DNA from 3 places in the Rhizobium sp. AN68 genome. Region 3 is predicted to be linked to each of the others. Evidence: riboswitches for the same ligand, from Rfam matches in the RefSeq annotation. Region 3 holds a riboswitch; each other region holds the start of a gene.
The links. Region 3 has a riboswitch for thiamine pyrophosphate ahead of thiC (phosphomethylpyrimidine synthase ThiC). Riboswitches for the same ligand answer to the same signal wherever they lie in the genome.
Positions count from the first base shown of each region.

Region 1: it holds a riboswitch for thiamine pyrophosphate, as region 3 does, so the genes downstream of both, thiB (thiamine ABC transporter substrate binding subunit) here and thiC (phosphomethylpyrimidine synthase ThiC) in region 3, are expected to answer to the same signal.
Region 2: it holds a riboswitch for thiamine pyrophosphate, as region 3 does, so the genes downstream of both, RBH71_RS05610 (ABC transporter permease) here and thiC (phosphomethylpyrimidine synthase ThiC) in region 3, are expected to answer to the same signal.

Region 1 is NZ_JARWMI010000003.1:2,605,594-2,615,616, reverse strand. Features, by position in the region: gene RBH71_RS25730 (thiamine diphosphokinase) at 34-687, shown strand; gene RBH71_RS25725 (ABC-F family ATP-binding cassette domain-containing protein) at 692-2,518, shown strand; gene RBH71_RS25720 (VOC family protein) at 2,610-3,002, shown strand; TPP riboswitch at 3,048-3,158, shown strand; gene thiB (thiamine ABC transporter substrate binding subunit) at 3,197-4,210, shown strand; gene thiP (thiamine/thiamine pyrophosphate ABC transporter permease ThiP) at 4,230-5,855, shown strand; gene RBH71_RS25705 (thiamine ABC transporter ATP-binding protein) at 5,852-6,568, shown strand; gene RBH71_RS25700 (M48 family metalloprotease) at 6,876-8,336, shown strand; gene RBH71_RS25695 (TetR/AcrR family transcriptional regulator) at 8,349-8,945, opposite strand; gene RBH71_RS25690 (DinB family protein) at 9,043-9,549, shown strand; gene leuC (3-isopropylmalate dehydratase large subunit) at 9,612-10,023, opposite strand, start outside.
Region 2 is NZ_JARWMI010000002.1:471,181-481,203, forward strand. Features, by position in the region: gene RBH71_RS05595 (carbohydrate ABC transporter permease) at 1-311, shown strand, start outside; gene RBH71_RS05600 (alpha-glucosidase) at 324-2,318, shown strand; gene RBH71_RS05605 (TadE/TadG family type IV pilus assembly protein) at 2,403-3,692, opposite strand; TPP riboswitch at 3,874-3,976, shown strand; gene RBH71_RS05610 (ABC transporter permease) at 4,105-4,890, shown strand; gene RBH71_RS05615 (ABC transporter substrate-binding protein) at 4,887-5,831, shown strand; gene RBH71_RS05620 (hydroxyethylthiazole kinase) at 5,834-6,574, shown strand; gene thiE (thiamine phosphate synthase) at 6,561-7,223, shown strand; gene thiD (bifunctional hydroxymethylpyrimidine kinase/phosphomethylpyrimidine kinase) at 7,220-8,017, shown strand; gene RBH71_RS05635 (Lrp/AsnC family transcriptional regulator) at 8,244-8,702, opposite strand; gene alr (alanine racemase) at 8,830-9,996, shown strand; gene RBH71_RS05645 (D-amino acid dehydrogenase) at 10,004-10,023, shown strand, end outside.
Region 3 is NZ_JARWMI010000003.1:2,449,984-2,460,006, reverse strand. Features, by position in the region: gene RBH71_RS25025 (serine aminopeptidase domain-containing protein) at 1-1,793, shown strand, start outside; gene RBH71_RS25020 (glycoside hydrolase family 2 protein) at 1,764-4,220, opposite strand; gene RBH71_RS25015 (DUF1839 family protein) at 4,217-5,200, opposite strand; gene RBH71_RS25010 (amino acid--[acyl-carrier-protein] ligase) at 5,207-6,115, opposite strand; gene RBH71_RS25005 (acyl-CoA dehydrogenase family protein) at 6,120-7,301, opposite strand; gene RBH71_RS25000 (acyl carrier protein) at 7,301-7,552, opposite strand; TPP riboswitch at 7,733-7,844, shown strand; gene thiC (phosphomethylpyrimidine synthase ThiC) at 7,939-9,762, shown strand; gene thiO (glycine oxidase ThiO) at 9,764-10,023, shown strand, end outside.

The DNA.
Region 1 (10,023 bases), 160 kb from region 3:
TCCATTTTTGCCTGAGGTGCGATAAGGCAGGGCATGGATAGAGAACGCTTCACCATTCTGCTTGGCGGCGATGTCACCGTTACCGACCGCCTCAAAGCGGCGGTTGAGGGTAGCCGTGTGATTGCGGCCGATGGCGGCATGCGCCATGCCGCACCGCTCGGGCTCACACCCGAGCTCTGGGTGGGGGATTTCGATTCCACCGACAAGGACCTGCTGGACGCCTGGCCCGATGTGGTGCGACAGCCCTATCCCGCTGCAAAGGCTGTGACCGATGGCGAAATTGCGGTGTCGGAGGCCCTTGCCCGCGGCGCGCGTTCTCTGGTGCTCGCCGGTGCGCTTGGTGGAGCGAGAAGCGACCACGCACTTCAGCACCTTCTTTACGCGGTGGCGCTTAGTGAGCGTGGTCTCAACGTTACGCTGACCTCCGGCGAAGAGGAGGCCCGCCCGCTGCTGGCGGGGTCGTTCGACCTTGATCTGCCACCCGGTGCGCTGTTTTCCGTTGTCGGGTTTACCGACCTTGTGGGGCTCGATATCGGCAATGTGCGTTATCCTCTCAAGGATTTCCCGCTTGCTTTCGGCTCTTCCCGCACTATTTCCAATGTCGCGAATGGCGGCCCTGTGCATTTCTCGCTGAAAAGCGGAAAAGCCATCGTGCTCGCCCGCCATTATGATCTGACCGGAGCCTGACGCCTTGGCACCCCCAATTTTGAAACTCGATGACATCAAGCTGACCTTCGGCGTGACCCCGCTGCTCGACGGCGCCAATCTTCAGGTGGAGCCGGGCGACCGCATCTGCCTTGTCGGACGCAACGGTTCGGGCAAGTCGACCCTGATGAAGATCGCCGCCGGTCTGGTCGAGGCGCAGTCGGGCGAGGTTTTCCGTCACCCCTCCGCCACCATCCGTTATCTGGAGCAGGCGCCGGATTTTGCCGGTTACGACACCGTGCAGGCCTATGCCGAGGCGGGGCTGGGACCTGGCGACGATCCCTATCGCGTTACCTATATTCTCGAGCATCTGGGCCTGACGGGACAGGAACATCCGGATAGCCTGTCCGGCGGCGAAGCGCGGCGTGCGGCCCTTGCCCGCGTCATGGCGCCTGAACCCGATATTCTGATGCTGGACGAGCCGACCAACCATCTGGACCTGCCCACCATCGAATGGCTTGAAGGCGAGTTGCAGCAGACGCGTAGCGCGCTGGTGCTGATCTCGCACGACAGGCGTTTTCTGGAAAAGGTTTCGACCTCGACCGTGTGGCTGGATCGCGGCCAGTCCCGTCGTCTCAATCGCGGTTTTGCGTATTTCGAGGAATGGCGCGACAAGGTGCTGGAAGAGGAAGAGCTGGAGCAGCACAAGCTCGGCAAGGCCATCGAGCGTGAAGAACACTGGATGCGTTACGGCGTGACCGCGAGACGCAAGCGCAACATGCGCCGCGTGGGCGAGCTTCAGGCAATGCGTGCGGACTATCGCGGCCACAAGGGACCGCAGGGGAGCGTGCAGGCGACGGCTGCGGAGGTGCGGGAATCCGGCAAACTGGTCATCGAGGCAGACGCAATCACCAAGTCTTACGGCGAGCGCGTGATCATCGCGCCGTTTTCGCTACGCGTGCATCGCGGTGATTGCATCGGTCTCGTCGGGCCGAACGGTGCCGGCAAGACAACGCTTTTGAAGATGCTGACCGGCCAGCTTCAGCCCGATAGCGGCACGGTAAAGCTCGGCACCAATCTGGAAATCGCGACGCTTGACCAGAAGCGTGAAGATCTCAATCCAAACGATACGCTCGCTCATTACCTCACCGACGGTCGCGGCGACAATTTGCTGGTCAATGGCGAGTTGAAACATGTGACGGGTTACATGAAGGACTTCCTGTTCCAGCCGGAACAGGCCCGCACGCCCATCCGCAACCTCTCCGGTGGTGAGCGCGCCCGTCTTATTCTTGCGCGCATTCTGGCGCGGCCTACCAACCTGCTGATCCTTGACGAGCCGACCAACGATCTCGATATCGAAACGCTCGATCTGTTGCAGGAAATCGTTGCGGGCTTTTCCGGCACGGTCATTCTCGTCAGCCACGACCGCGATTTCCTCGACCGTACCGTCACCTCCACAATCGCGCCCGCCAATCCGGACCAGCCGGATGGACGCTGGATCGAATATGCCGGCGGCTACTCGGACATGATGGCGCAACGCAAGGGTGCCGCAGAAGAAAAGCGCAAGGCGGAGAAGCAGGAAAAGGCAAAGACCGCCCCTTCCGCCTCCGCGTCGCAGGACCCCTCAAAGGCCAAGGGCAAGCTTTCCTTCAAGCAAAAATTTGCGCTCGAAAACCTTCCAAAGGAAATGGAGAAGGCGCAGGGCGAAATCGCCAAGCGTGAGCAGCGTATGGCCGATCCCAATCTGTTCACCAAGGACCCGGCTACCTTCAATACGCTGGCGCAGGAAATGACGAAGCTGCGCGAAAAGCTCGAAGCCATGGAAGAGGAATGGCTGGAGTTGGAGATGCTGCGCGAGGAAATTGAAGGGTGACTTGGTCGCGATTTCTTGACTGAGGTCTCATCCACCTTTGACAGGGAGGCGGAATTGCCGTTTCCTGTGCGGGTTCGGAGGAGTTCAGAAAATGCGCATGATCTTCGTCAATCTGCCGGTCAAGAATATCGAGACATCGAGAAGCTTCTTCACGGCTCTCGGTTTCACCTTCAATCCGGAATATTCGGATGACCGCACGCTCTGCATGATCGTTGAGGAGAACATCTTCGTGATGCTTCTTCAGGAGGAGCGTTTTCGCGATTTCATCAATGGCGATATCGCCGACGCCACACGCAGCACCGAGGTCCTGACCTGTCTCACAGCGGGAAGCCGTGAGGAAATCGACCGGATGATCGAAACGGCGCTCGCCTCGGGTGGCAGCAGCTGGAAACCGGTTCAGGATCACGGTTTCATGTATGCCGGTAGTTTTCAGGATCCCGACGGCCATGTCTGGGAACTGGTGCACATGGTGCAGCAGGCCTGACGGCAGCCATCTTGCCAATCAGAGACAGCGGGACTACATCATCATCTTGATCTAACGGGGTGTCTTTTGTGCTTGCGTGCAAAAGGCTGAGAGGCTTGCCAACCCGAAGAACCTGATCCGGTTCATACCGGCGGAGGGATTAGACGGCTTAAGGCAAGCGGCTATTTCCCTTTTCGTTTTTTGAGGAGATACCCGTGCGCCGTCGTCTTTTCCTGAATTCCCTCGTTGCCGTTTCGTTGTTTCTGCCCGGTCTTGCCACTGCTCAGGACAGACAGGAACTGACCGTCTACACCTATGAAAGCTTCGTTTCCGAATGGGGTCCCGGCCCCAAGGTGAAAGAGGCCTTCGAGAAAGTGTGCGATTGCACGGTCAATTTCGTCGGTGTGGCGGATGGCGTGGCGCTGCTCAACCGCCTGAAGCTTGAAGGGGCGGCGTCGAAGGCGGATGTCGTTGTTGGTCTCGACACCAATCTGGTCGCGGAAGCGAAACAGACCGGCCTCTTCGATATCAGCGGTATCGATGCATCGGCGGCCAAGGTGCCGGGCGGTTACAAGGACGACATTTTCGTCCCTTACGACTACGGTCATTTCGCCGTTGTCTATGACACGCAGACGATAAAAAATCCGCCGACGAGCCTGAAGGATCTGGTGGACGGCGATCCTTCACAGAAAATCGCCATTCAGGACCCGCGCACCTCCACGCCGGGGCTTGGCCTGCTGCTCTGGGTGAAGTCCGTTTACGGCGACAAGGCACCGGAAGCCTGGGCGAAGCTCCGGAAGCGCATTCTCACTGTTACGCCGGGCTGGTCGGAATCCTATGGCCTTTTCACCAAGGGTGAGGTGCCGATGGTGCTCTCCTACACCACGTCGCCTGCCTATCACATGGTCTCGGAAAAGACGGATCGCTATCAGGCCGCGGGTTTTTCCGAGGGGCATTACATCCAGATCGAGGTTTCCGGCCTTCTCAAAAACGCGCCGCACAAAGAACTGGCGAAGCAGTTCCTCGCTTTCACGCTCACATCAGGATTTCAGGATGCCATTCCGGAAAACAACTGGATGATGCCGGTCGCGGCAACGTCCACGCCCCTGCCCGAGGCATTTTCCAAACTCGTCGTACCGCAGAAGACCTTCCTGATGGACCCGGAAGAGGTGGCGAAGAACCGCAAGGCCTGGATCGACGAATGGCTTGCGGCCATGAGCATGAACTGAGCAAGAGGCACGCCCGCGCATGATGCTGCGTCGCGACTACAGATGGTCGATCATTGGCGGAACGGCGGCGTTTGCCGCCGTTTTCCTGTTCATGGCGCTTGCTGTATCAGCACTCCTGTCTTTCGATGCCGGCACATCCGCCACCGGAATCGTGGATGCCTACACGCTGCGCATCCTGCGCTTCACGCTCTATCAGGCAACGTTGTCCACTGTTCTTTCCATTGTTCTCGGCCTGCCGGTGGCGCTTGCGCTCTCCCGCAGACAGGATTTTCCGGGGCGGATTTGGATTATCAGGTTGATGGCTGTGCCGATGGGGCTGCCGGTCATCGTCGGCGCCTTCGGCATCATCACGATCTGGGGCAGGCAGGGTGTTTTGAATACTGCCCTTGTTTTTGCCGGTGCGGAGCAGCCCTTCAGTATTTACGGCCTTTCCGGCATTCTCATCGCCCATGTGTTTTTCAATCTGCCGCTTGCGGTGCGGCTGATGCTGGCCGGGCTGGAGCGGATTCCGGGCGAATATTGGCGGATGGCGGCAAGTCTTGGCATGGGGCCGGTTTCGGTTTTCCGCTTCATCGAGTGGCCGGCCGTCTCGCGGCTTGTTCCCGGTATTGCCGGGCTTGTCTTCATGCTGTGCGCCACCAGCTTCACGCTAGTGCTTCTGCTGGGCGGTGGACCGGCGGCGACGACACTTGAGGTCGCAATCTATCAGGCGCTGCGGTTTGATTTCGATCCGCAAAGGGCAATCGCGCTTTCGGTTTTGCAGATTGCAGTCACAGCAGTTCTGCTCGGCCTTCTTGCCTTTTTGCCATCGCCCGAGGCGGAAATTGCCTCGCTTGGCCGCCCTGTTCGCCGTTTCGACGGCAAGCGCGTTGGCGCGCGCCTGTGGGACGGAGCGGCAATCATTTTTGCGGTTCTGCTGGTCGGCCTGCCGCTTGTTGCCATAACCGTCTCGGGTTTGGGGGCCGATCTGCCGCGTCTTTTGTCAGCGCCGATCTTCCTGCGTGCGGCGGCGACCAGCCTTGCAATCGCTGCGCTCTCCGCAACTCTCGTCGTGCTCTGCTGCTTTGCGATTATCGGTGCGCGACAGGCCGTGGGCTCCAGACGGCACGCGGCTCAGCCCTTGCGCCTTTTGTCCGCCACGCTCGGGGCGGGGTCATCGCTGGTGCTGCTGGTGCCGCCCGTCGTGCTGGGAAGCGGGTGGTTCCTGTTGCTGCGGCCCTTTGGAGATGTCAGTTTTTATGCTCCCGTTCTCGTGGCGCTCATCAACATGCTGATGGCGTTGCCGCTTGCCATGCGGGTGCTGGAGCCAGCCTTCACCAGCCATTTTTTACGCACGTCCCGGCTCTCCGCCAGCCTTGGGCTTCAGGGACTGACGCGGCTGCGGTTCGCCGATCTGCCGGTACTGCGGCGGCCGCTGCTGATGGCGTTTTCCTTTGCCATGGCTCTGTCGCTCGGTGATCTCGGGGCGGTCGCCCTGTTCGGATCGGAAAATTTCGTCACGTTGCCATGGCTGGTCTATAGCAATATGGGCAGCTACCGCACCAATGATGCCGCCGGATACGCGTTCATCCTTGGCGTCGTCTGCCTGCTGCTTGCCGCGGGCGGCGTTTCACGGCAATCCCAATCAGCAAGGGCGAGCATATGACGGGTGACGAATTTGCCGTGGGGTTGGACAAGGTCAGACTGCGGCTCGGAACGCAGGATTTCGATCTCGATTGTATATTCCCGCAAGGCCAGATGACTGCCGTCGTCGGTGCATCCGGTTCTGGCAAGTCGACGCTCCTCAATCTCATCGCTGGTTTTGAATTGCCCGATTCCGGGCGCGTCCTGATCGGCGGGCGGGACATGAAGGCGCTCGATCCTTCCGAACGACCGGTCTCCTCGATCTTCCAGGATAATAATCTTTTCGCCCATCTCGATATCTTCACCAATGTCGCGCTCGGCATCAGCCCCGGGCTGAAGATGCGGGCGGAAGACAGGCAGAGGATCGACGTGGCGCTCGCACGCGTTGGTCTTGCGGGTTTTGACAAACGTTTGCCGGGCACGCTTTCCGGCGGGGAAAGGCAAAGGGCGGCGCTGGCGCGTGCGCTGGTCCGGAAAAAACCGGTCATGCTGCTGGACGAGCCTTTCGCGGCGCTAGATCCGGGGCTGCGGGCGGGCATGACCTCCCTGCTTCTCGACTTGCATGCCGAAACAAAAAATACGGCGATTATTGTTACGCACCATCCAGACGACATAAAAAAGCTGGCGCAGCGGGTGGTTTTTCTTGATCGTGGCCGCGTTGTCTATGCTGGCTCGACCACAGATTTCTTCGCCACACAAAATGTGAAGGCGGTCGACAGTTTTCTGAACGGCTGATCGCCTTATTTTCGACGCGTGCCGCTGGCAATCGCTTTAGATAACTTCAATGGCGTTAATTTGCACTTGCCAGTTTCAAGTCGTTGCCCGAGAAAAGACGAGAATTATTGCGTTCTTCAGGAATATTCCGGACTTGATGGATCGTTTTTACCGTTTCGACATTCATGGCTCGTTGGGGCGAATCTGTTATTCTGGTCTGCAATTAACGGATGATCAGGAACGTTAGGGGCAGGCATAGAGAATGAGAAATAGCATGACTGCGCAGTGGAGGCTTTTCTCCCGTTCAGGCCTTCGCCGTTCGGGCAGGATGGCTGCCGTGTGTTCCGTGCTGACGGCGTCTGCCGTATTCCTGTCATCGTGTCAGTCTCTCTTCAGCCCGGCCTACCAGTCCACCTTGCGACCTTCGGACAATCCGCAGACCGTGGAAGAGGTGCAGAAGAACGATCCCCGTGCGCAGATGGGCGCGCGCGAACATCCGCGTATTGTGGCGAGTTATGGTGGCGAATATCGTGATGCCAAGACGGAGCGGCTTGTCGCCCGTATCGCCGGCGCGCTGACGGCTGTTTCGGAAAATCCGCAGCAATCCTATCGCATCACCATCCTCAACTCGCCTGCTATCAACGCTTTTGCGCTGCCGGGTGGGTATCTTTACGTGACGCGCGGGCTTCTGGCTCTCGCCAACGATGCCTCGGAAGTGGCCGCCGTGCTTTCGCATGAGATGGGCCACGTTACCGCAAACCACGGCATCGAGCGCCAGCGCCGGGAAGAGGCGGAGGTGATTGCAAGCCGCGTGGTCGCCGAGGTTCTGTCGAGCGATCTCGCCGGCAAGCAGGCGCTTGCGCGCGGCAAGCTGCGGCTTGCGGCTTTTTCGCGCCAGCAGGAATTGCAGGCGGACGTGATTGGCGTGCGCATGTTGGGTGAGGCCGGCTACGACCCCTTCGCATCGCCGCGGTTTCTGGATTCCATGGCAGCCTATGCGCGTTTCTCCTCGGCTGATCCCGAAAATGACCAGAGCCTCGACTTTCTTTCCAGCCACCCAAACACGCCGCAGCGCATCGAGCTTGCACGCCGGCATGCCCGCGCCTTCGGTCAGGACGGTCAGGTCGGGGATCGTGGTCGCGACTGGTTTCTGGATGGCATAGACGGCCTGCTTTACGGCGACAGCCCGCAGGAGGGTTATGTCCGGGGCCAGACCTTCCTGCACGGAACGCTCGGTATCCGTTTCGATGTGCCGGAAGGTTTCGTCATCGACAACAAGGTGGAGGCCGTTCTTGCGACGGGGCCGGGCGATGTGGCGATCCGTTTCGACGGCGTGGCCGATCCGAAACAGACCACTCTTGCCAATTACCTTACCAGCGGCTGGGTTGCCGGCCTGATGCCGGAAACCGTGAAGGAAACGCAGATCAACGGTCTGGAGGCCGCGACAGCCCGTGCGACGGCGGACAAATGGGACTTTGACGTTACCGTCATCCGTGTCGGTCAGCAGATATTCCGCTTCCTGACGGCCGTGCCGAAGGGTAACACGCAGCTCGATTCCATCGCCAACGTGTTGCGCACGAGTTTCCGCAAGATGACGCCGCAGGAGATCGCATCGTTGAAACCTCTGCGCGTGCGCGTGGTGACGGTCAAGCCCGGTGAAACCGTGGCAACGATTGCCGCAAGGATGATGGGGACCGACCGCAAGCTCGACATGTTCCGCATGATGAATGCGATGAGCGCCACCGCCACGCTTCAGCCCGGCCAGCGGGTGAAGATCATTGCGGAGTAATTTGGCGGTCTCTCAGTTGCTGGTTTCCCGGCACAGATAAGCCTCAACGAGTGCGATCATTTCCCGTTTGATTTTGGGTGACTGCAATTGCCCACGTCGGGCGGCGTTGTGAATGATGCCGTCGATGGCGTCGGACACGATCAGTGCCATAGTCCCGCTTTCCGCCCTTGAGCCGGCCGTCATATGGGCATCAAGCGCTTCCGAATAAAGACCGAGATATTGTTTTTCGAAAGCGCTGTTGGGATCGTTCATTCCCTCATGGCTGGGTGCGTCATCCAGAAGGACCTTGTGAAGGCCGGGATGGATGCTGTGGACCACAATCATGCCGGTTACAAGTTCCTCCACGAATTGCGGGAGGGCGTTCCGCTGCTCGGCCACTCTTTTCATGACGACCAGACAGTCCTTGAGGTGGCGATGGCGCACTGCCTCCACAATCGAAATCTTGTCGGGGAAGTACTGGTACAACGAGCCGATGCTGACGCCGGCGGTTTCGGCGACCCTGTTGGTGGTGAAACCCGCCCATCCATGATCGCTCAAAATGCGAGCAGCTGCGTGGACGACGGCATCTACCGTGGCCTTCGAACGCTCCTGACGCGGCTCTTTGCGCATCGTGGTCTTGCGTTTGGCAATGCGAGTAGACAAGGCAGCCTCCATGACGAAAATATAAACATAGTGCTCACATTTTCCGGATGTAAAGGATATTGCCGTGAAAGATTTACTCAGGAGTTTGCTCGGCTATCACGCATGGGCGAACAGGGATTTGTTCGAGAAGCTGCAACAACTCGATCCCGGCCAAAACGCATCCGAACGGCATACCGCAATTCGGCTCATCAATCACTACTACGTGGTCGCAAGGATTTTTTCGGGCCATCTCACCGGAACGGCGCACGGCTTTCTCTCCGACAATACCGAGGCAACGCCGCAGCTGGATGATCTTGCGAAGGAGGTCGCGGCTCTGGATGGCTGGTATCTCGACTACATCGAGAAAACATCGCCGGAATCGCTTGGCGAATTTGTCGCTTTCACCTTTACGGACGGTGACAAAGGCTACATGTCCCGGGCCGAAATGGTTTCACATATGATCCTGCATGCAGGTATTCATCGAGGTGAGGTTGCGCGTATTTTGAGCCAGCTCTCCATCACGCCGCCCTGGGATACTTTTGCCGTTTTCCTGCACGGAACGCAGCCGCAACGGCGTTTGCAAGGCCTGTAATGCAAAAGCCACCCGCCCCGGTGCGGGGCAGGTGGCTTCCATAAAAGCGTGGCTTCAGGATTTTATTGCCACTCGCGCACATCGACGAAATGACCGGCGATGGCCGCCGCCGCTGCCATGGCGGGGGAGACGAGGTGGGTGCGGCTCTTGTAGCCCTGGCGGCCCTCGAAGTTGCGGTTCGAGGTGGAGGCGCAACGTTCGCCAGGCTTCAGGCGGTCGTCATTCATGGCAAGGCACATGGAGCAGCCCGGTTCGCGCCATTCGAAACCGGCTTCGAGGAAAATCTTGTCCAGACCTTCCTTTTCCGCCTGTTCCTTCACGAGACCGGAGCCGGGCACGATCATGGCCGAGACGGTGGGCGCGACCTTGCGGCCGTCGACGATCTTTGCCGCTGCGCGCAAATCCTCGATGCGGCCATTGGTGCAGGAGCCGATGAAAACGCGGTCGATGGCGATATCGGTGATGCGTGTACCG
Region 2 (10,023 bases), on a different contig from region 3:
TTGATGGCTGCACCCGTATCGGCGCGCTGTTCAAGGTTGTCGTGCCGCTATGCGCGCCAGGCGTCTTCACCGCCGGCATTCTCGCTTTCGTGAACGCCTGGGACGAATTCCTGCTGGCGCTTTCCTTCAATTCCAATCCGGCACTGCGCACGCTGCCGGTCGGCATCCAGCTTTACCAGGGTGAGTTCGCTTTCCCGTGGCCCGTCATCTCGGCGGCGCTGGTGGTCGGCATCGTCCCGGTTGCGATCCTGATCGTCATCTTTCAGGAACGCGTCGTCTCCGGTCTCACCGCCGGCGGTCTCAAGGGTTAAACAGGTACAGTCATGCAATTCGAAAAGACCAGAGACGGCTTCACGCTTGCGATTGGCAGCCACACCATTCTTTCTCATTCGCCTGAGAACCCGGCTTTCTTCGCCGGTTTCGGCAAGGAGCGGATGGATATGTATCGCGGCAATTTCGATATCGAGGACTATGTCATCGAACGAACTGCGCTCCGCCACGCCGAAGTCAGTGGCGACAGCGTTACGCTGTCTTCCGCACCCGGGCAGGCCGCACGCCTTCATCTGGCCCTGGATGGAAATGCCATCAGGGTCACGGCGCTGGATGAAACCATCAATCGGCTGTGGCTGCGGATCATCGCAGATGAGGACGAACATGTCTGGGGCGGTGGCGAACAGATGTCCTATTTCGACATGCGCGGCCGCCGCTTTCCGCTCTGGACCTCCGAACCCGGTGTCGGCCGCGACAAGACCGCTGAAATCACCTTCAAGGCTGACGTCAGCGGCAAGGCGGGTGGCGATTATTACAACACCAATTACCCGCAGCCGACCTATCTGTCGTCGCGCAAATATGCGCTGCATGTGGAAACCAGCGCCTATTCGGTCTTCGATTTCCGCAACGAAGATTTCCATGAAGTCGAGATATGGGCGATCCCCGAGAGGATCGAGTTTTTCACCGGCGATCGTTTCACCGATATCGTTTCCGCCCTCTCGCTGCGGTTCGGACGCCAGCCGGAACTGCCGGAGTGGGTCTATGGCGGCGCGATCATCGGGTTAAAGGATGGCGCCAACTCCTTTGCCCGGCTGGAAAAAATCCGCGCTGCCGGAACCAAGGTCTCCGGCCTGTGGTGCGAGGGCTGGGTGGGGCTTCGCCAGACATCATTCGGCGCCCGGCTCTTCTGGGACTGGCAGGCCAATGAGGCGCGTTATCCGCATTTGCGTCAGAAGATCGCGGAGCTTGCCGATCAGGGCATTCGTTTTCTGGGATACGTGAACCCCTATCTCTGCGTCGACGGCCCGCTTTTTCCGGAGGCGGAGGCGGCCGGTTATTTCGCCACCGGCGCGGACGGCAAGACGGCGCTCGTGGATTTCGGCGAGTTCGATTGTGGCGTGGTCGATTTCACCAATCCGGCCGCAGCCGAGTGGTTTGCCGAAGAGATCATCGGCAAGAATATGCTGGATTTCGGCCTTTCCGGCTGGATGGCCGATTTCGGCGAATATCTGCCGATCGACATCACGCTATCGAACGGCATCGACGCCAAGCTGATGCACAATGCCTGGCCGACGCTCTGGGCAGAGGTCAACGCCAAGGCTGTTGAAAGCCGTGGCAAAACCGGCGAAGCGCTGTTCTTCATGCGGGCGGGCTTTACCGGTGTGCAAGCCCACTGCCCGCTGCTGTGGGGCGGCGACCAGTCCGTCGATTTTTCCCGCCATGACGGTCTCGTCACCGTCATATGCGGTGCGCTGTCCTCCGGTCTTCTCGGCAATGCCTATCACCATTCCGATATTGGCGGTTATACCAGCCTGTTCGGCAATGTCAGAACCCCGGAACTCATCATGCGCTGGACGGAGATGGCAGCCTTTACTCCTGTCATGCGAACCCATGAGGGCAATCGCCCGCGCGACAATCTCCAGATCGATCAGGACGAGACCGTTCTTGGCCATTTTGCCCGCATGACGGCAATCTATGTCGCACTCGCCCCCTATCTGAAATCGCTTTCCACTGAAGCGGCCGAAAACGGCCTGCCGGTACAGCGCCCGCTTTTCCTGCATCATGAGAACGACCGGCAGACCTATGCCATTCAGGACAGCTATCTCTATGGGGCCGACATGCTGGTCGCACCAGTGTGGAAGGCGGGGGAGACGCAGCGCACGCTTTACCTTCCGGGCGATGGGGAATGGATGCATCTTTGGAATGGCGCGCGGTATTTTGGCGGGCACGAGATCACCGTGGAGGCTCCGATAGGCCAGCCGGCTGTGTTCTACCGCGCTGAAACGCCCTTTACTGCGTTATTTGAACAGCTTCGCAATATCGCTTGAAGCATCACCTTCCGGCCATTTCAAAAAACGCCGCAAATATTGCGGCGTTCAACCGATGCTCTAACAGGCCTCGCTAAACGGCCATCAGCCCGTCAGGCGTGGTGATGTAATGGCTTTCTTGAACAGCACCGTCATCGCGTCACTGATGCCCTGGGAGGGGCTGACTTCGAAATACAGGCCCGGGGAAGCGCAGCTCTGCATGCGTGAGCCGATTTCCGCCTGAAAGGGCTTGATCCAGCTATTATACCAGTCATTCGTCGGCAGCGGCAGATAGGTGGTATAAAGCACCGCGATACGAAAACCCTTTTCCTTCAGTTTCGTACAGTCTTTGATGTCGATCGGCTCCTGACAGCGGCCTCCCGTCAGTTTTTTCGTACAGGAGGACGGCTTGTAACTGTCGCCCACCCCGTCTGAAACAAAGAAAATAACCTTATCCGGGTTCGCCGAGCTTGCGCCCGTGCCCGAACTGCCGACCTTATCTCCAATCTGGATCAGTGCCCGGTCGAAATCTGTTTGCTGGTCGTTGTTGTATCCCTGATAGGGGATTGACATAAGGTTGATTTCACCAGCTTTTTTCTTTGCTGCGTCCAGATCCGATGTCAGCGAAACGACCTCAAGCAGCTTGGTATCTTCCGCCCGTTCCCCGAAGGTATAGACGGCCATGCGATATTGATTGCTGCTTTTGCGCGTGGACTTTGCCGTGTCCATCAGGCTGGCGGTTGCCTTGGCAACCACGTCGATACGCGTCGTAACCCCGAGTTTCTTGGCCTTGAAGTAATAGCTGTTCGGGTCTGCCACGCCGTCCTTCACGATGTGGCAGGCAAAAGCGCATTTATCGCCAGTGTTCGCAACCAGGGTGGCAACATCCGTGGGTGTCGCGCCCACTCCCATGGAGGGCGTATTATCAAGCAGAAGATAGAAATCGCTGAAGGTTTCCGTTTCGTATTTGGCCGTGGCCGTGCCGGCAACCGAAACGAAATCCTTCCCCAGAAGCCCTGAGAGGGTCGTGCTGACCGACGCCTTGAAGCTGACGGACGACTCGACCACATTGCCGTGCTTGATCACCGAGACATCGACAGAGGTAATGGTGTAGTCCGCGTCGCCGCGCTGATTGCCATCGAAGAATGCCCGGGCTTCTTCATTGCCGACGGGAATGACACCGTCCCCCGACATCTTCTTTGCCGCCTGAACACTTGCGGACATATCGGCGACTGCCGCCAGAGCCGCGGAATCCGCCGCCTGCTGCAGATCGGCTTTGACCGACATGCCGCGCGTAATATCGAGCGCCACACCGGCAGCCCCGCACAGAGGCACCATGAGCAGCGCGGTCAGAATGCCAAAATTTCCAGATTTCTCTCGCCAGAAGTTTTTCAAGTTCGCCCCCAACCAATCTGGGAGCTGAAGCTAATACAGCGGAATTGAAAAGCGGTTTCAATAAATAACTAATTTTTGATAAACTTAATATAATCGACAACTAATATGTTCGCGGCAAATTCGCCAATATTCTCGTTAACTTTCAACGTTGACATTACTTCAAAACCCTCCTAGCAAAACAGTCTCTTCCGAGGGGAGCACCTGACGGTGCTGAGATGGCGATGAGCCGGACCCTTGAACCTGATCCGGGTCATGCCGGCGTAGGAACGGAAACTGTAGCGCGTTTGCGGTACTGCCCTTTCTCTTCTCCGCTTTGCCCGGATCTCCGTGATCGCCACAGCTGGAGACCGAACGATGATGATGAAACATCCTTCCCTTCGTATACGGTACGGCTGCGTCTGAGCCCCGGCCGATGCGTGCCTCCCATGCGCTGAAGGGCGTCGTTCTTATTCTGATTGTCTGGCAGCTGGGCATCTGGCTGCTTGCACCGCCCCGCTACATCCTGCCCTCGCCGGCCGATGTTGCCGCAGCACTCCTGCGCCAGCCAGCCTTCCTGTTCGGACAGGCCATGGTGACATCAGGTGAAATGGCTGTCGGGCTTGCGGCTGGCATTGCCGCCGGCATTCTCGTTGCCTTTACGATTGCCGCCGTCCCGCGTTTTGGCCGCCTCGTCTGGCCCATGGTTCTCGTGTTGCAGGCATTTCCGGTCTTCGTGCTGGCCCCCATTCTCGTACTCTGGTTCGGTTTCGGCATGGCCTCGAAAGTTGTCATGACGGCGATCATCATCTTTTTCCCCGTCGCTTCAGCCTTCACCGACGGCCTCAATCGCACGGATCGGACAATCCTCGATGCCGCCTCGCTGACAGAGGCGAGCCACTGGCAAATCCTCACCCGGCTGCGTGTGCCGCTGGCGCTTCCCTCACTCATTTCCGGGCTGAGGGTCGCAGCTCCGCTCGCCCCGCTCGGCGCGGTCATTGGCGAATGGGTGGGCGCCTCCGCCGGGCTCGGTTTTGTCATGATCCAGTCCAATGCCCGCATGCAGACCGACACAATGTTCGCCGCCATGACCATTCTCGCCCTCATGGCGGTGCTGCTGCGGCTTGTCGTCGACCGGGCAACGGCCAACCTCGCCCCCTGGGCCAAAGAAACAGACCATCTCATTCCTTTCAAACATTTGCGGAGACTTTCGGCACCATGAAACGAACTCTTCTTTCCCTCGTCGTCGCGGCAGCAAGCGTGCTTTCGCCTGTGCAATCGCAGGCGGCCGACAAGCTTACCGTGTTGCTGGAATGGTTCGTGAACCCGGACCATGCCCCGATGGTGATTGCCAAGGAACGCGGCCTTTTCGCCGATGCAGGGCTGGAGGTCGAGTTGATCCCGCCCGCAGACCCATCCGCCGTACCGCGTCTGGTCTCGGCAAAGCAGGCCGATATCGGTGTACACTACCAGCCGAACCTCTATCTCGACCACGATGCAGGGCTGCCGCTCGTCCGTTTCGGCACGCTGGTCGAAACGCCGCTGAACACCGTCACCGTTCTGGCCGACGGGCCGATCAAGAGCCTGAAGGACCTGAAAGGCAAGAAGGTCGGCTTCTCGGTTTCCGGTTTCGAGGATGCGATGCTGAAGCGCATGCTGGAGAAGGAGGGACTGACAAAGGACGATGTTGAACTGGTCAACGTCAATTTCTCACTCTCGCCATCCCTGATCGCCGGCAAGGTCGATGCCACGCTTGGCGGCTTCCGTAATTTCGAACTGACGCAGATGAAGCTTGAAGGCCACGAAGGCCGCTCGTTCTTCCCCGAGGAACATGGCGTGCCCGCCTATGACGAGCTCATCTTCGTCACCCATCGTGATCTCGTGAAAGATAGCCGCCTGCCGCGTTTTCTCTCGGCCGTTGAGCAGGCTGCTATTTTCATCACCAACCACCCGCAAGAATCCTGGCAGCTTTTCATCAAGGCCTATCCGAACCTTGACGACGGGCTGAACAAGCAGGCGTTTTTCGATACGCTGCCGCGTTTCGCCAAACGTCCAGCCGCACTCGATCGCACCCGCTACACACGCTTCGGCACCTTCATGCAGGACATGCAACTGATCAAGCGGGCGCCGGCGGCGGAAGACATTGCCGTGGAGTTGCAATAACCATGGCAAACAGTTTTCCGACTGCGGCGAAGGCCGCAGAGATCCTCGAAAGGGTAAGGCAGACGCGCCCGCGCGTGCATTGCCTGATGAACACCGTGGTACAGAAATTCACCGCGGACGGCATTACCGTTGTCGGCGGCATACCCTCGATGACAACCTCACTCGAAGAAATCGGTGCTTTCGTCACGAAAGCCGATGCGGTAACGATCAATCTCGGCACGCTCGACGCCGACCGGCGAAAAGTCATTCGATTTGCCGTCGAGATCGCCCGCGCGGCTGGCAAGCCGTGGATTCTGGACCCCGTGCATTGCGACTATTCGCCATCGCGACTGGCGTTCGCGCGTGACCTGATCTCGCTTGGACCCACCATCGTGCGCGGCAACAGCGCTGAGATGAGCCTGATCGGTGCTGTTCCGAACGCCATCAGGATAGAGACCGGACCTGTCGATAACCTGCGCGACGCCACAAGGAGTGTCAGAATCGTCAACGGTCACCCGTGGATGGCGAAGGTGACAGGCACGGGTTGCCTATCGGGTGGGGTCATCGCCGCCTTCATGGCGGTGGAAAAAGACGCACTGACGGCCGCCGCCGCCGCCCTCGCCATCACGGGTGTCGCAGCCGAACTGGCAGCGAAAAACGCCAAAGGCCCCGGCACATTCGAGCCGGCATTTCTCGATGTGCTTTCAGAAATTTCCGGCGAAGACATAATAAACGATGCGAGGATTGAGCATGAACAAGGTTGATTACCGTCTCAACGCGTTGGTCGATGCGAGCCTCGGCGATGTTGCGCCCTTGGGCGAGCTTGCTCTGGCGGCCGCACTCAACGGCGCGACCATTCTCCAATATCGCGACAAACACGCCTCCACGCGGGAGATGATCGAAAACGCCAGCGCAATTCGCGAAGCCATTGCCGGCACGGGCGTGCCGCTGGTCATCAACGACCGGGTGGATGTGGCGCTCGCCTCTGGCGCGGACGGGGTGCATCTCGGCGCCGATGATATGGATGCCAAAACCGCCAGACGCATCCTTGGAGATAAGGCGATCATCGGCCTCACCGTCAAGAACCGCGCCGATGCCGAGCGGGCGGCCTCCATGCCCGCCGATTACGCCTGCATTGGTGGCGTGTTCGAAACCGTTTCCAAGGTCAATCCAGACAAGCCTGTCGGCCTCGACGGCTTTACGACGCTCCGCACTCTGCTCCGCGAATTGCGGCCGGGCATGCCGGTGGGCGCCATCGCCGGTATCGATCTTGCCCGCGTGCCGAACGTCATCGCCGCCGGTGCGGATGGTGTCGCCGTCATTTCTGCAATCTTCCGCGCAAACGATATTGCCAGCACAACCAGGGACTTCCGCGCGGCAGTCGATGCAGCGCTGAAAGCGAGACAGCCATGACAGCAATCGCATTGACCATCGCCGGCTCAGACAGCGGCGGCGGCGCGGGCATTCAGGCCGACATCAAGACTTTTTCGGCACTCGGCGCCTATGCCGCCAGCGTCATCACCGCCATCACCGCCCAGAACACCAAAGGTGTGACGGCAGTGGAGGATATTTCCGTCGCCACCATCGTCGCGCAGATGGACGCTGTTTTTTCCGATCTTGCCGTCAATGCGGTGAAGATCGGCATGGTATCGCGGATCGAAACCATCGCGGCCATAGCTGCAAGGCTTCGGCAGCAGCCCCAGCCGGTGGTGCTCGACCCCGTGATGGTTGCGACCTCCGGCGACCGTCTGTTGCATGCGGATGCGATCGAGACATTACGGCGCGACCTGCTGCCGCTCGCCACCATCGTCACGCCGAACCTGCCTGAAGCAGCGCTTCTCACCGGCTTGCCTATTGCAGACACCGAGGCGGAGATCACCCGTCAGGCCGAGATGATCCTAAAGGTGGGCGCGAAAGCCGTGCTCATCAAGGGCGGCCATGGCGACGGGCCGCAGAGTACGGATTATCTGTTTGCAGACGGCACCGTGCAGGCGCTTTCCGCTACGCGAGTTGACACGAAAAACGACCATGGGACCGGCTGCACGCTGGCGGCGGCGATTACGGCTCATTTGGCCAAGAGTTGTGAATTGCGTGAGGCGGTTGGTCTTGCGAAGGACTATCTGAATGGGGCGCTTAACGCTGGTCGGGGGCTTGCCGTCGGGAACGGTCGGGGACCGGTGCATCATTTTTATCGGTGGTGGGAGTGAAGGTTAGAGTGGAGCGTAGGGCTTACCCCCCTCTGTCCTGCCGGACATTTCCCCCTCAAGGGGGAGATCGACAAGTGGCCTGCCCCGGGCGTTTTAGTTGGCGGACGAGATCGCGATACCGACGTTAATGGGGACCGAGGCGAAAACCTCACCCGATCTCCCCCCTTGAGGGGAAGATGTCCGGCAGGACAGAGGGGGGTGAGCCCCACGCTCTGCGCATCCGCCTTCACCGCGCCTTCGGCGTCGCCAGCACATTCCTGATCGCAAAACTCGAATGAATCCGCGAAACACCCGGCAGCTTCGACAGAATCTCCTTATGGATGCGCTCGAAATCGCCCGCACTTTCCGCCTCACATCGCAGGAAATAATCCGACCCGCCCGTCATCAGGTAACATTCGCGGATTTCTGGATAACGCCGCACCGCGTTCTCAAACCTGTTGAGAAAATCCTCCGTCTGGCGGTCGAGCGTGATCTGCACGATGACCGAGATCACCTCGCCGCCGGCAAGGCCGCTGGTCAGCGCCGTATAGCCCCGGATGATACCCTCCCGTTCCAGAATATCGACCCGGCGAAGGCAGGCAGAGGCCGAAAGGCCGACTTCCGCAGCAAGTTTCGCATTGCTGATGCGGGCATTGAGCCGGAGCAGGCGAATGATGTGGCGGTCGGTCGCGTCGAGTGACGACATAGAAAATTCCAATATGACAATGAAAGTTGCGTATATTGCATTTTTATCGCATCTTATTCGAACAATAGCCAAGAAATTCGACAATCGTTGCAATACTCTCATGTGATAAAAATGAGGGTGAACGACCATGGACATGCAGATCAGCCGCCAGCAGGCAGCGGGTGGTGCAAGCGGCCATCTGACCATCGATCTTGGCGCATTGCGCGATAATTATCTCGCGCTTGCGGCAATGGCACCCACATCGCAGACGGCAGCGGTCGTCAAGGCTGACGCATACGGCCTCGGCGCGGATATCGTCTCGCAGGTGCTGTTTGAAGCGGGCTGCCGGAATTTCTTCGTCGCCCATATCGATGAAGCGCTGGCGCTCCGGCTGCGTCTTTCAGCGGAAGCGCGGATTTTCGTCCTCAACGGGCTTCAGCCCGGTAACGAAACCTCCTGCGCAGCCATGGCCGTCACACCGGTTCTGAATTCGCTCGAGCAGATCGCCCAATGGGCGACCCACGCCAAAAATCTTGGCAAGACATTACCCGCCGCAGTGCAGATCGATACCGGCATGTGCCGTCTCGGCCTCTCTCCCGAGGAGCTTGAAGTCCTCGCCTCCCGGCCGCAACTGCTTGATGGTATCGACATCGCCTTCGTGATGAGCCACCTCGCCTGCGCCGACGAGCCGGATCACCTCTCCAATGCCGCCCAACTCTCTGTGATGCGAAAAGCCGCTGCAGCTTTTCCTGATGTATCCGTCTGTTTTTCCAATTCCGGCGGCATCTTTCTGGGCAACGACTATCACAACTCCCTGCTACGCCCCGGCATTGCGCTTTATGGCGGCGCGCCCTCCGTTACCCGTCCCAACCCGATGAAACCGGTCGTCCGGCTTAATGTCGCCGTTATTCAGACCCGCGAAGTTCCCGCCGGATCGCTGGTCGGTTATGGTGGCTCTTTCGAAGCGGCCGGGCCGACGCGGCTTGCGACGATCGCGGCTGGTTATGCCGATGGCCTGCCGCGATCGCTCAGCAATCGCGGTGCGGCATGGTACAATGGCGTTCGCCTGCCCATTGCTGGTCGAGTTTCAATGGACAGCATCATTCTCGACATATCCGCCCTGCCCTTGGGAACATTGACGCAAGGCAGCTTCGTGCAGATGATCGGGCCTGACCAGACGCTGGAAGACATTGCCGAGGATGCGGGCACGATCGCCTATGAAATCCTGACCGGCCTCGGACGCCGTTACCGCCGCAATTATATTCAGCCGGGCGAAACCCCGGCCGTCGCTTCAACATCTGTCAGCCATAAGTGAGACGATCATGAACGTCACTATCCTCGG
Region 3 (10,023 bases):
CAAGCGGTGAACCGTCCCCTGACATGTTGTCGCTCTCGGGCATTGCATCCGATGGGTCGATCGCGCATCCGGTTTCTTTTCAAGGATGCACGGGTATTTTTCACCCGGCGCGCAAAGAGGTCAAACAGGATCATGCGGTTCTTTTCGTCAGCCCCTGGGGCATGGAGGAACTGTGCACTCGCAAGTTTCAGCGGGTTGTGGCTGAACGGCTGGCGGCGGCCGGCGTCGCCAGCCTGCGGTTCGACTATCATGGCGCCGGGGATGCGCTCGATCCGGAGGATGTCGACCGTGCGGCGGATTGGCTTTCCGACACGCGAGCGGCGCTCGATTATCTAAAACGTCTTTCCGGCTGTTCCAGGGTGGTCGTCATCGCTCAGGGTCTCGGCTGTCTGATCGCGATACAGGCGCTCGCCGATGCGGCGGCGGTCGGTTCCATGGCGCTTCTGGCGCCCGTCGTCTCCGGTCGGAGCTATCTTCGCGAACTGGCGATGTGGTCGTCCATGATTGACGATGGCCTTGGTCTTCGGCCCGGGCAGCGCATGGCGGAGGCGGGGGCAATTGCAGGCATGGCCATGCCGGTGGGTGTTGCTGATGCTATCAAGAAGGTCAATCTTGCAAAGCTGGATACTGCTCCTGCGCGCAGCATTCTGGTGCTGTCGAGACCGGGCCGGGCGAGCGACAGCGATTTTGCCAAACAACTCGCCGCGATTGGTGCCGAGGTGGGGGAGGCGGAATTTGAGGGATATGACGATCTCGTATCCAGTCCTACACTCTCGAAAATACCCGGCGATGTGGTGAAGCGGCTTCGGGATTGGGTCCTGTCCAAGACCCAGACCACGGATGCGGCAGGTCCGCAGGAGGATTTCATCGTCAACGCTCCGCAGCGCGGTCGCGGTTTTCTGGAACAGCCGGTGCAATTTGGCGAAGCCGGCCGGCTTTTCGGTGTTTTTTGCGAGCCTGACGATCGGGTGGCGGTCTCCTCGGTCCTTCTGCTGGGCGCAGCCTACGATCGGCATGCGGGTTGGGGCAGGCTTTCCGTGCAAACGGCCCGTTTGCTCGCACGGGAGGGTATCGCTTCGTTGCGGTTCGACGCGGCCAATATTGCCGACAGCCCCCCGGTCAAAAACGCGCCCGATCAGGTTCTTTACGATGTGACGCAGAATGACGACGTGGCCGCAGCGCTCGATTTTCTCAGTCGGCGTGGCAAAGGACCCGTCGTTGCTGCTGGGCGCTGCAGTGGCGCCTACCTCGCCTTCAATGGCGCGCTTGCCGATGACCGGATCAGCGGGGTGGTTGCGGTTAATCCGGTTGTGTTCCATTGGCGGAAAGGCCGCTCGGTCGATGAAGCGCTGCACAAACCGCCACGGTCCTTTGGGGAATACAGCCAGCGTTTTCGCCAGGGCGCTACGTTCAAGCGTCTCGTCAGCGGCGATGTCGATGTGGTGAGCGCTGGTCGCAATATCGCCAAGGCGACGCTCAAGAAGCTTTCGATAAAAACGGCAAGGCTTTCCCGCCGGGGGAGCGAGGAAGGGCGTGCCGTCTACGGTGCTTTCGACAAGCTCAAGACAAGGGATGTGTCCATTAGCCTGCTTTACAGCGAGAATGACGACGGGCTTGAGCATTTCCGGTATTATTTCAACGCCGATGGCAGGGGCTTGTCGGCCTATCGGAATGTGTCGCTGACGATTGTTCCTGACGCCGACCATAATCTTTCAACGCCTGAGGCCAGAAAAGCCTACATCGATGCGGTGAAGCTGATGGCTCTAAAAGGAAAATCGCCGGCTGGAGCCTAGCGAGACGACATCGCCGGAAGGGGGCGTTTCGGATGTTGCTGTCTCCGGGATAAGGTCGATTTTTCTGGTTTCACCGGGTGCGAGATGGAACCAGCTTTCCGAGGCGCGGTAATCTTGCGCCGTGATATGGACGGATTGCGCCAGCCGGTCCGTGCCGATCTCGAGCGACCAGATGCCGTTCGCCTCGCTCACCCCCACCTGAAGGTTGGCGGCGTGCAGTGCTTTTTTCCGACCGAGAGGAAAATGGAATGCGTCGGCGATGACAGATCCGGTCGCGACATCGCGGAGCCGGGCTACCGTCACATCATGGGAGCGCGGGCCGAAACGATAGGCATAGGTCGTATCGAAAAAGGCGCCGAACAAATCGGTTGCGGCGATGGTCTGGCTCTGTCGCGGCGAGAGCGTGAGCGGCCGTTTGGCATGGACGACGGGTTGCGTGCCATCGCGCAGGCAGGTCAGTTCCAGCATGGCGTCAAGGTTGTCGCCGGTTTCGTTGATGACATGAATGTCCAGCCCGTTGGTGCCTTCATCGGAAAGGCTGACCTGGATGGGACGAAACGCTCTTTTCAGCGCATGCCAGACGGATTTGGGTCTGCCGGTGGCATCGATGATACCCCAGCCAGCGCCGGGAACGAGATCCTGCAAGGTCCAGACCAGGGCGCCCCGGCAAGAGGACGTGTCGCGACGCCATTCGGCGAAGGTTGCTTCCATGACCTCGGCAGTGACGGCACGAGACATGTCGAGATAGAGGCCGCCATCCTCCCGACGCAGCACGTCCGGCTCAACGTCGTAAAGCAGTTTCAGATAATGGTCGCGAATATCCTCGAAATCCCAGGAAGCGCCGCGATCGCGTGGCGTGCGCGCCTTCCAGCGCGGATCATGCACCGCCAGAGCGGGAAGATGTCTGTCCAGCGTTTCCTGTTCGGGAATATTGGCGAAGGCCAGGCACTCTGCAGCAAAGCGGAGATCGGCCCGGCGGGCATCTTCCAGCGGACGGCAATAGGCGCCCACACCGTAATAATGACCAACTCCGGCATTGGGAAAGAAGGGCAAGGCGCCGCCTGAAGGGGAATTCGCCACATAGGCCGCGTCTGGCCGTTTTTCGGTCAGGACTTCGGGCAAAATTGTCTCGGTGAGCGTTCCCTTCCATATCTGTTCCGGCAGACCGAGCATCGCGCCCTGCTGGTACATTTCGCTACCACCGCAAAAAACGATCAGCGAAGGGGAAAGGGCGGTCGCCTCGAGGAACTGCGAGACTTCCGTAACGATGTGCTGGCTGAGCGCCTCATCCTTTGCTGGATAATCAAAATTGGCAAGCATGGCGTCCTGCCAAACCATGATGCCGAGTTCATCGCAGAGCGCGAAGAACTCCGGCGTTTCATAGGCCATCGTGCCGCCGATGCGGATCATGTTCATACCGGCTTCGGCAGCTTTTCGAAGCCAAGGCTCATAGTCCGGTCTTGTTCCCGGCAGGCGCACGATGTCGGCGGTCGTCCAGACTGCGCCCCGGCAGAAAACGGGGAGCCCGTTTACCCGGATGCCGAAACCGTTGCCGTCTTCGCCGTAATCCACCTCCATGCGCCTGAAGCCGGTGCGCCCGAGTCTGTGTTGCTTACCATCCAGTTCCAGAATGACTTCATGGAGCGCCGGTCTGCCGTGGGTATGCGGCCACCAGGTCTCGACATCGGGTATCCGGAGTTCGCCCAAGAATTCGCCGTTTTCACCTCTGGAAAGATCGGTGCTGTAACCGGCGCAGGTGAGCCGTGCGGATGGAATGTCGTGGTTCGCCTCCAGGGCGATGTTGACCGTTCCCGTCCCGGTTTCGTCGAGCGAGGACCGGACTGTGCAAAGCACGTCTGCCTGTCTTATAAGGCTGATGGGTCGCCATGGGCCGGCGGCATGGATTTCCGGGCACCAGCCTGGCATATATCCGAGCGCCGTGGTGCGGATCAGCCGCAGACCTTGAGTGTTCATCATCTGCGGACGCCAGCGGGCGCGGGGACCGGTTTTTTCGAGCCTTGGCGAAAGTGCCCGGAAGCAGATCGAAAGTTCGTCCGCGCCCGTCAGTTCAACCGGCACTTCCAGCCTTTCGAACATGCTCTGGCTGGCGGCGATCAGTTCGCCGTTGAGGAAGATTTCTGCAATCGTCGACAGGCCGTCGAAGCGCAGGATCGCCCGCTCCCGCACATCGGAAATCATCGTCAGACGGTACCAGGCATCCCTGTCGTTCAATGGTGTCGGATTGAAACGGTCGAATTTCCCGGCCAGTTCCAGAGCTTGCGCCACTGTTCCGGGAACGGATACGTGAAAGCTTTCAAGAGTTGCGGGAATTTCCGAGGGCGTTTCGCAGGCATTGGCGGACGTCAGTGTCAGCGTCCAGCCTTCACTCAGCAATTTTTCGCTTTCGCGCGGAAGATAAGTCCTCACGCGGCCTCGCTGGTGTTCGACAATTTCGCCGCAAGGGCTTCCATCACACCATCCCATGCTTCCGCAGCCGGATCGAGCACCGAGGCGAGCGCGTCGAATTTACGGCGTGTGACGGCGCGAGCGAGCTGGAACTGCACGGTCTTGGCGACCTCGGATATGCGCAGCGCGTGGTCTCGCGCTTCAGCAAATTCGCTCTTGTCCAGCCATTCGAGGTGGCTCGCCGCCAGTTCGAAATTGGCGCCGAGCTGGCGCAGCGTATTGAAGGCATATTTGTGGAAAAAGCCAAACGGACGGTCTGCCACCTTCTCGACCTGAGCCGGAAACACGGCTGCAAAAGACCTGACCGGATTGTCGGATGGTCGCCGTGAAAAATGAAACTTCAGCAGCCGTTCGGCCGTTTTGCGGATATGCGCCGGCGAAGGGTTGCTGTCTGCAAATTTCGCAAATTCCGTATAGGGCAGGAAGGGCGGCTCGCTCTCTCTCAGATGATGCTGGAACAGGCCGTCGAAATCTTCGCCCGACAGGTGGAAAAAGCCGGCATTATGAAAATAATCGAGTTCCCGGTTTGCAAGGTCCAGCCGGTTGATGGCGATGGTGGTCTTGCCATGTTCCTTCCGGTAACCCACCCCGTGGGTATCGGGCATATAGAAGCTGTCCATCTCGATCAGGCAGATGCGACCGCGCTCCAGCTGCGCTTCGATATGGTTTTCTACCCGGTCGAAGATCGCAAGTTCGGTGGCTCGAACGCCATAAAGTGCTTCCAGATCTTCCAGCGGCACCTTGAAGAAGGTGAACTGGTCGCCTTCGAAATCCTGCGTCAGGGTGAAGCCGAACATGGCCTCAGGCGGCAACCCTTTCGAGGCCAGCACCTCGATCCACAAATCGATGTAGCAATTGGTCTCCGGCCACATTCTTTCCGACGAATGAAGCGAGTGCTGCACATAGTTTTTGGGATCGAGACCGGGGAAAATCTGCCGCATGAATGGTTAGCCCCAGAGTGTTTTCAAGGCCTTTTCGGGCCATGTTTTTACATCCAGTCCGTGATGCGCAAAAAGTGCCAGCGCAATGCGCTCAAGGCCGAAACCGACGCAGGCGGTGTGAGCCACATCACCATTGTCGAGGTTCAATCCCCATTTCTGGCCAAAGGCGTCCTGATGGTAATTGAAGCTCATGCAGGCCGTCGGGTTGGTGGCGGATGTGACGGGGATCAACAGTTCGAATTTCAGGTTCTGGTCGCGCTGGTTGTTGGCGAGCATTTTGCCCGCGCGGCCGAAGAAGGGATCGTTGGCCACGTCGATGGTCACATCAAGGCCCACGGCTTCCATCATCGCCACGCCGCGATCCATCCATGTCTGGCGGAATTCGGTCACATCGCTCTCCGTGCCCATGCGCACATATTCCCGCATGCGGAAAAGTTGCTGACGTGCCGGGTCCTTCGAGGGTTCATGGCGGAAACAATAGGACTGGATGTCGTAGAGACCGCCGCCGGAAGGCAATGCGCCGCGCTTGGCGATGGTCGGATAAAGAGGATAGCAAGCGGCCGGCGTCAGCACGATATCGGTTGCTTTCTGGTCCTTTGTCCAGTCGCCGCCCTCATCCATGGATTTGAGAAGGCTGACATGGTCAAGTTCGCAACCGCAGAAGGAATGCACCGTGCCCGCAAGCTGCGGGAAGCTTTTCATGTAACCGCTCTTTTCGAAATAGGCGCGGTTGATGCCGGGCGGAAAGCGGATCGCCTCTGCACTGTCCGGGCCGCCGGTGCGGTCGATCAGGCGTTCGAATGCGGCAATGACATCCTCGAACTGGCCGCTCCGTCCGTAAAGACCATCGACACCCGTTTCAATCAGCAGGCCTTCTTCGAACAGTCGATCGAGAAACGATGTTTGCATATCCATGGTCTTATCCCAAGAGGCTGGTGTCCTGCTTGTGAACCAGCAGGAGATTGGCGGAATTGCCGAGAATACGGTCGTTGGAAATCATCAGGCGCGCGGAATGCGCGTCGCGAAGGTGTCGGCCAAGGCTGTAGGGCGTACCGTTCTTGTAACCCATGATGCCGCAGACCAGCATCGCTTGGTCGATGATCTCCAGAATGGTTTCCGAAGAACAGATCTTCACATTGTTCATGGCAACCGCGAACGCCATGGACATCAGCTTGTCCGGGTCGCTCTTGGTGTCTTCGTAAGCCTTTACGCCCGCAATGACGTTGGATTTGACCACCTGCAATTTGGTGGAAATTTCGGCAATGTGGATAGCGCCTGGCGGTGTGACACCGGGCGACTTGCGTGCAGCCGTCCTGACGAAGGATTGCGCGCGCAGCACCGCATCCGACGCGATGCCATACCACACGGCGCTCCACAGAAGATGCGAGCTTGCAAGCATGGATTGCGCGGCGATTTCCGCAAAGGGTTTTGGGAATATCTGCACCGCCGGCGCCTCGCCGCGGAACAGGAAACCGTCCGAACAGGTGCCGCGCATGCCGAGTGTGTCCCAGACGTGGGTCTTCTCGAGCTTGTACTGATCTTTCAGGAAGACGGTCATCACCTGATCGGCCGGGGCGGCATCCTTGTGGGCGCGCGAGGTGATGAGGATGGCATCCGCATTGCTGCCGTAGGAAATGACGGTGGCGTCCTTCTCCAGCCGGCAGATCTCTCCTTCGACCTCAATCGCGCAGATGGAATTGCGCAGATTGCCGCCGATTCCGCCTTCGGTCGTGGCCGAGGCGAGCAGAAGCTGTTCGCTTGCAATGCGGCTCATGAAACCCGCATGCCATGGGCTTGTCTCGCCGTGTTCCACAAGGCTCGATGCCTTGATGTGGTGCATGGCGAAAATCATCGCGGTTGCCGAACAGGCCTGGCCAAGCCGGGCGCAGATATCGGCGATTTGCTGTATGGATGCGCCTTCGCCACCAAGAGAGGACGGGACCTGAATGCCGAGAAGGCGCTCTTGTCTCAGCGCGTTGACGGCTTCCTCCGGGAAGCGACCGGTGACGTCCACCTCGTCCGCGTGTTTGGCGGCAATTGCTGCGACGCGGCTTGCGCGCGCGGACAGCGTTTCATCCTGCGGCGCAACGGTCACATTCATCAGGCTGCCTCTTTACCATCCAGAATGAGCTTAACGGTGTCTTCAATGGCCTTGATGCTGGCAAAGGACTTGCGGTTCAAGAGGTTGTCGGGGAATTCGATATCGAAAGCTTCCTCGATACCCAGCATCAATTGCACCGAGGCAAAGGAAGAAAGACCTGCTGCATAAAGATCTGCTTCGTTTTCAATCGTATCGACGGGGGTAGGAAGCTGGCCGAATTTTGCCAGTATTTCACGAATAGTCGCATTCATTCCGACTTATCTCCCATGAATTTAACATCAGGATGGTTTGTGCTTATCGTTAATTTGAAAACGATAATATTCGCCTAAACCGTTAGGTTAATTACCACTAACGGCGCTTTTGTTGTTCGTCCACCTTTGCCAGCCATCAGCAGCACCCTTGACAAATGTCGGGCGGTGTTTTCTCTTGTGTCCATTCACCAGGGGTGTCCCGTCAAGGGGCTGAGATTCTGCTTTTATGCGCAGTGACCCGTTGAACCTGATCCAGTTCATACTGGCGTAGGGACGGTGCAAAGACCGAAGGTCGGATTGCGTGTAACTTGCGCTGCCGACGCGTCGGTATTTTCCATCATTCCGGCTCGAACTGGGTCTCCACTGTCAAACTTTGGAGCCTCATGATGAATATCGTTGCCAAGAATATCCCGCTTGTCGTCACAACCGGGCCGCATCCCGCCTCCACGAAAATCCACAAAACCGGAATTTTGCATCCGCATATTCGCGTGCCGATGCGCGAAATCGCCGTCCACCCGACGGCGGGAGAACCGCCGGTCACGGTCTATGATTCCTCAGGCCCCTATACCGATCCATTGCATAACGTTCTGATCGAAAAGGGTCTGCCGCGCCTGCGTCACGACTGGGTTGTAGCGCGCGGCGATGTCGCGGCTTATGACGGTCGGCACGTCAAACCGGAGGATAACGGCTTTGCCACTGGCGAGCGCCTGACGCCTGAATTTGCCGTGCGCCACCAGCCGCTGAGGGCCACGGAAGGAAAAGCCGTAACGCAGCTTGCCTATGCGCGGGCAGGCATCATCACGCCGGAAATGGAGTTCATCGCCATTCGCGAAAATCTGGGGCGCGAAGCGGCGAAGGAGAAGCTGGCTCGTGATGGCGAGAGTTTCGGTGCGCAGATACCCGATTATGTGACGCCAGAGTTCGTCCGTCAGGAAGTCGCATCGGGTCGCGCCATCATCCCGGCCAACATCAATCACCCCGAGCTTGAGCCGATGATCATCGGCCGTAATTTTCTGGTCAAGATCAACGCCAATATCGGCAATTCCGCCGTCACCTCCTCCATGGCCGAAGAGGTGGAGAAGATGGTCTGGGCGATCCGCTGGGGTGCCGATACCGTCATGGACCTTTCGACCGGGCGCAACATCCACAATATCCGCGAATGGATCATCCGCAATTCGCCGGTACCGATCGGCACGGTGCCGCTTTATCAGGCGCTGGAGAAGGTCAACGGCATTGCCGAGGACCTGAACTGGGAAGTGTTCCGCGATACGTTGATCGAACAGGCGGAGCAAGGCGTGGATTATTTCACCATCCATGCCGGTGTTCGGCTGCATTACATTCCGCTTACCGTCAACCGTGTCACCGGTATCGTCTCGCGCGGCGGGTCGATTATGGCCAAGTGGTGTCTGCATCATCACAAGGAAAGCTTCCTCTACGAGCATTTCGACGAGATCTGCGATATCTGCCGTGCCTATGACGTTTCCTTCTCGCTGGGTGACGGGTTGCGGCCCGGTTCGATTGCCGACGCCAACGACGCCGCGCAATTTGCCGAGCTGGAGACGCTCGGTGAGTTGACACAGATCGCATGGGCGAAGGATTGCCAGGTCATGATCGAGGGCCCCGGCCATGTGCCGATGCACAAGATCAAGGAGAACATGGACAAGCAGTTGAAGACCTGCGGTGAGGCGCCCTTTTATACGCTTGGGCCGCTAACGACCGATATCGCCCCCGGTTACGACCACATCACTTCCGGCATCGGGGCAGCGATGATCGGCTGGTTTGGCACGGCGATGCTCTGCTATGTCACGCCGAAGGAACATCTCGGTCTGCCTGATCGTAACGACGTGAAGGTCGGTGTCATCACCTACAAGATCGCGGCTCACGCGGCCGATCTCGCCAAGGGGCATCCGGCGGCACAGGTGCGGGACGATGCGCTGTCGCGTGCAAGGTTCGAGTTCCGTTGGGAAGACCAGTTCAACCTGTCGCTGGATCCGGACACGGCGCGCTCCTTCCATGACGAGACCCTGCCGAAGGAGGCGCACAAGGTCGCGCATTTCTGCTCGATGTGCGGGCCGAAATTCTGCTCGATGCGGATTTCCCACGACATCCGCGCCGAGGCGCAGAAGGAAGGGCTGGAGGCCATGGCCGCGCGCTTCAAGGAAGGTGGCGAGCTTTACATGCCGCTCGCGACCCCGGCAGACGGCCAGTAGCATGCGTGTTCTTGTTAAGGGAACGGGGGTCGCCGGTCTGACGGCGGCCTTCGAACTGGCGCGGCGCGGCGCAACCGTGGAGGTTTCAGAGCGCAATGCTGAAGCCTCGCGCGGCGCATCCTTTTATGCGGGCGGAATGCTGGCGCCCTGGTGCGAGCGTGAAAGTGCGGACGAGGCGGTACTGACGCTCGGCCAGGCGGCTCTCGACTGGTGGGATGAGGCGACCCCCGGCCTTGTCATCAGACACGGAACGCTGGTCGT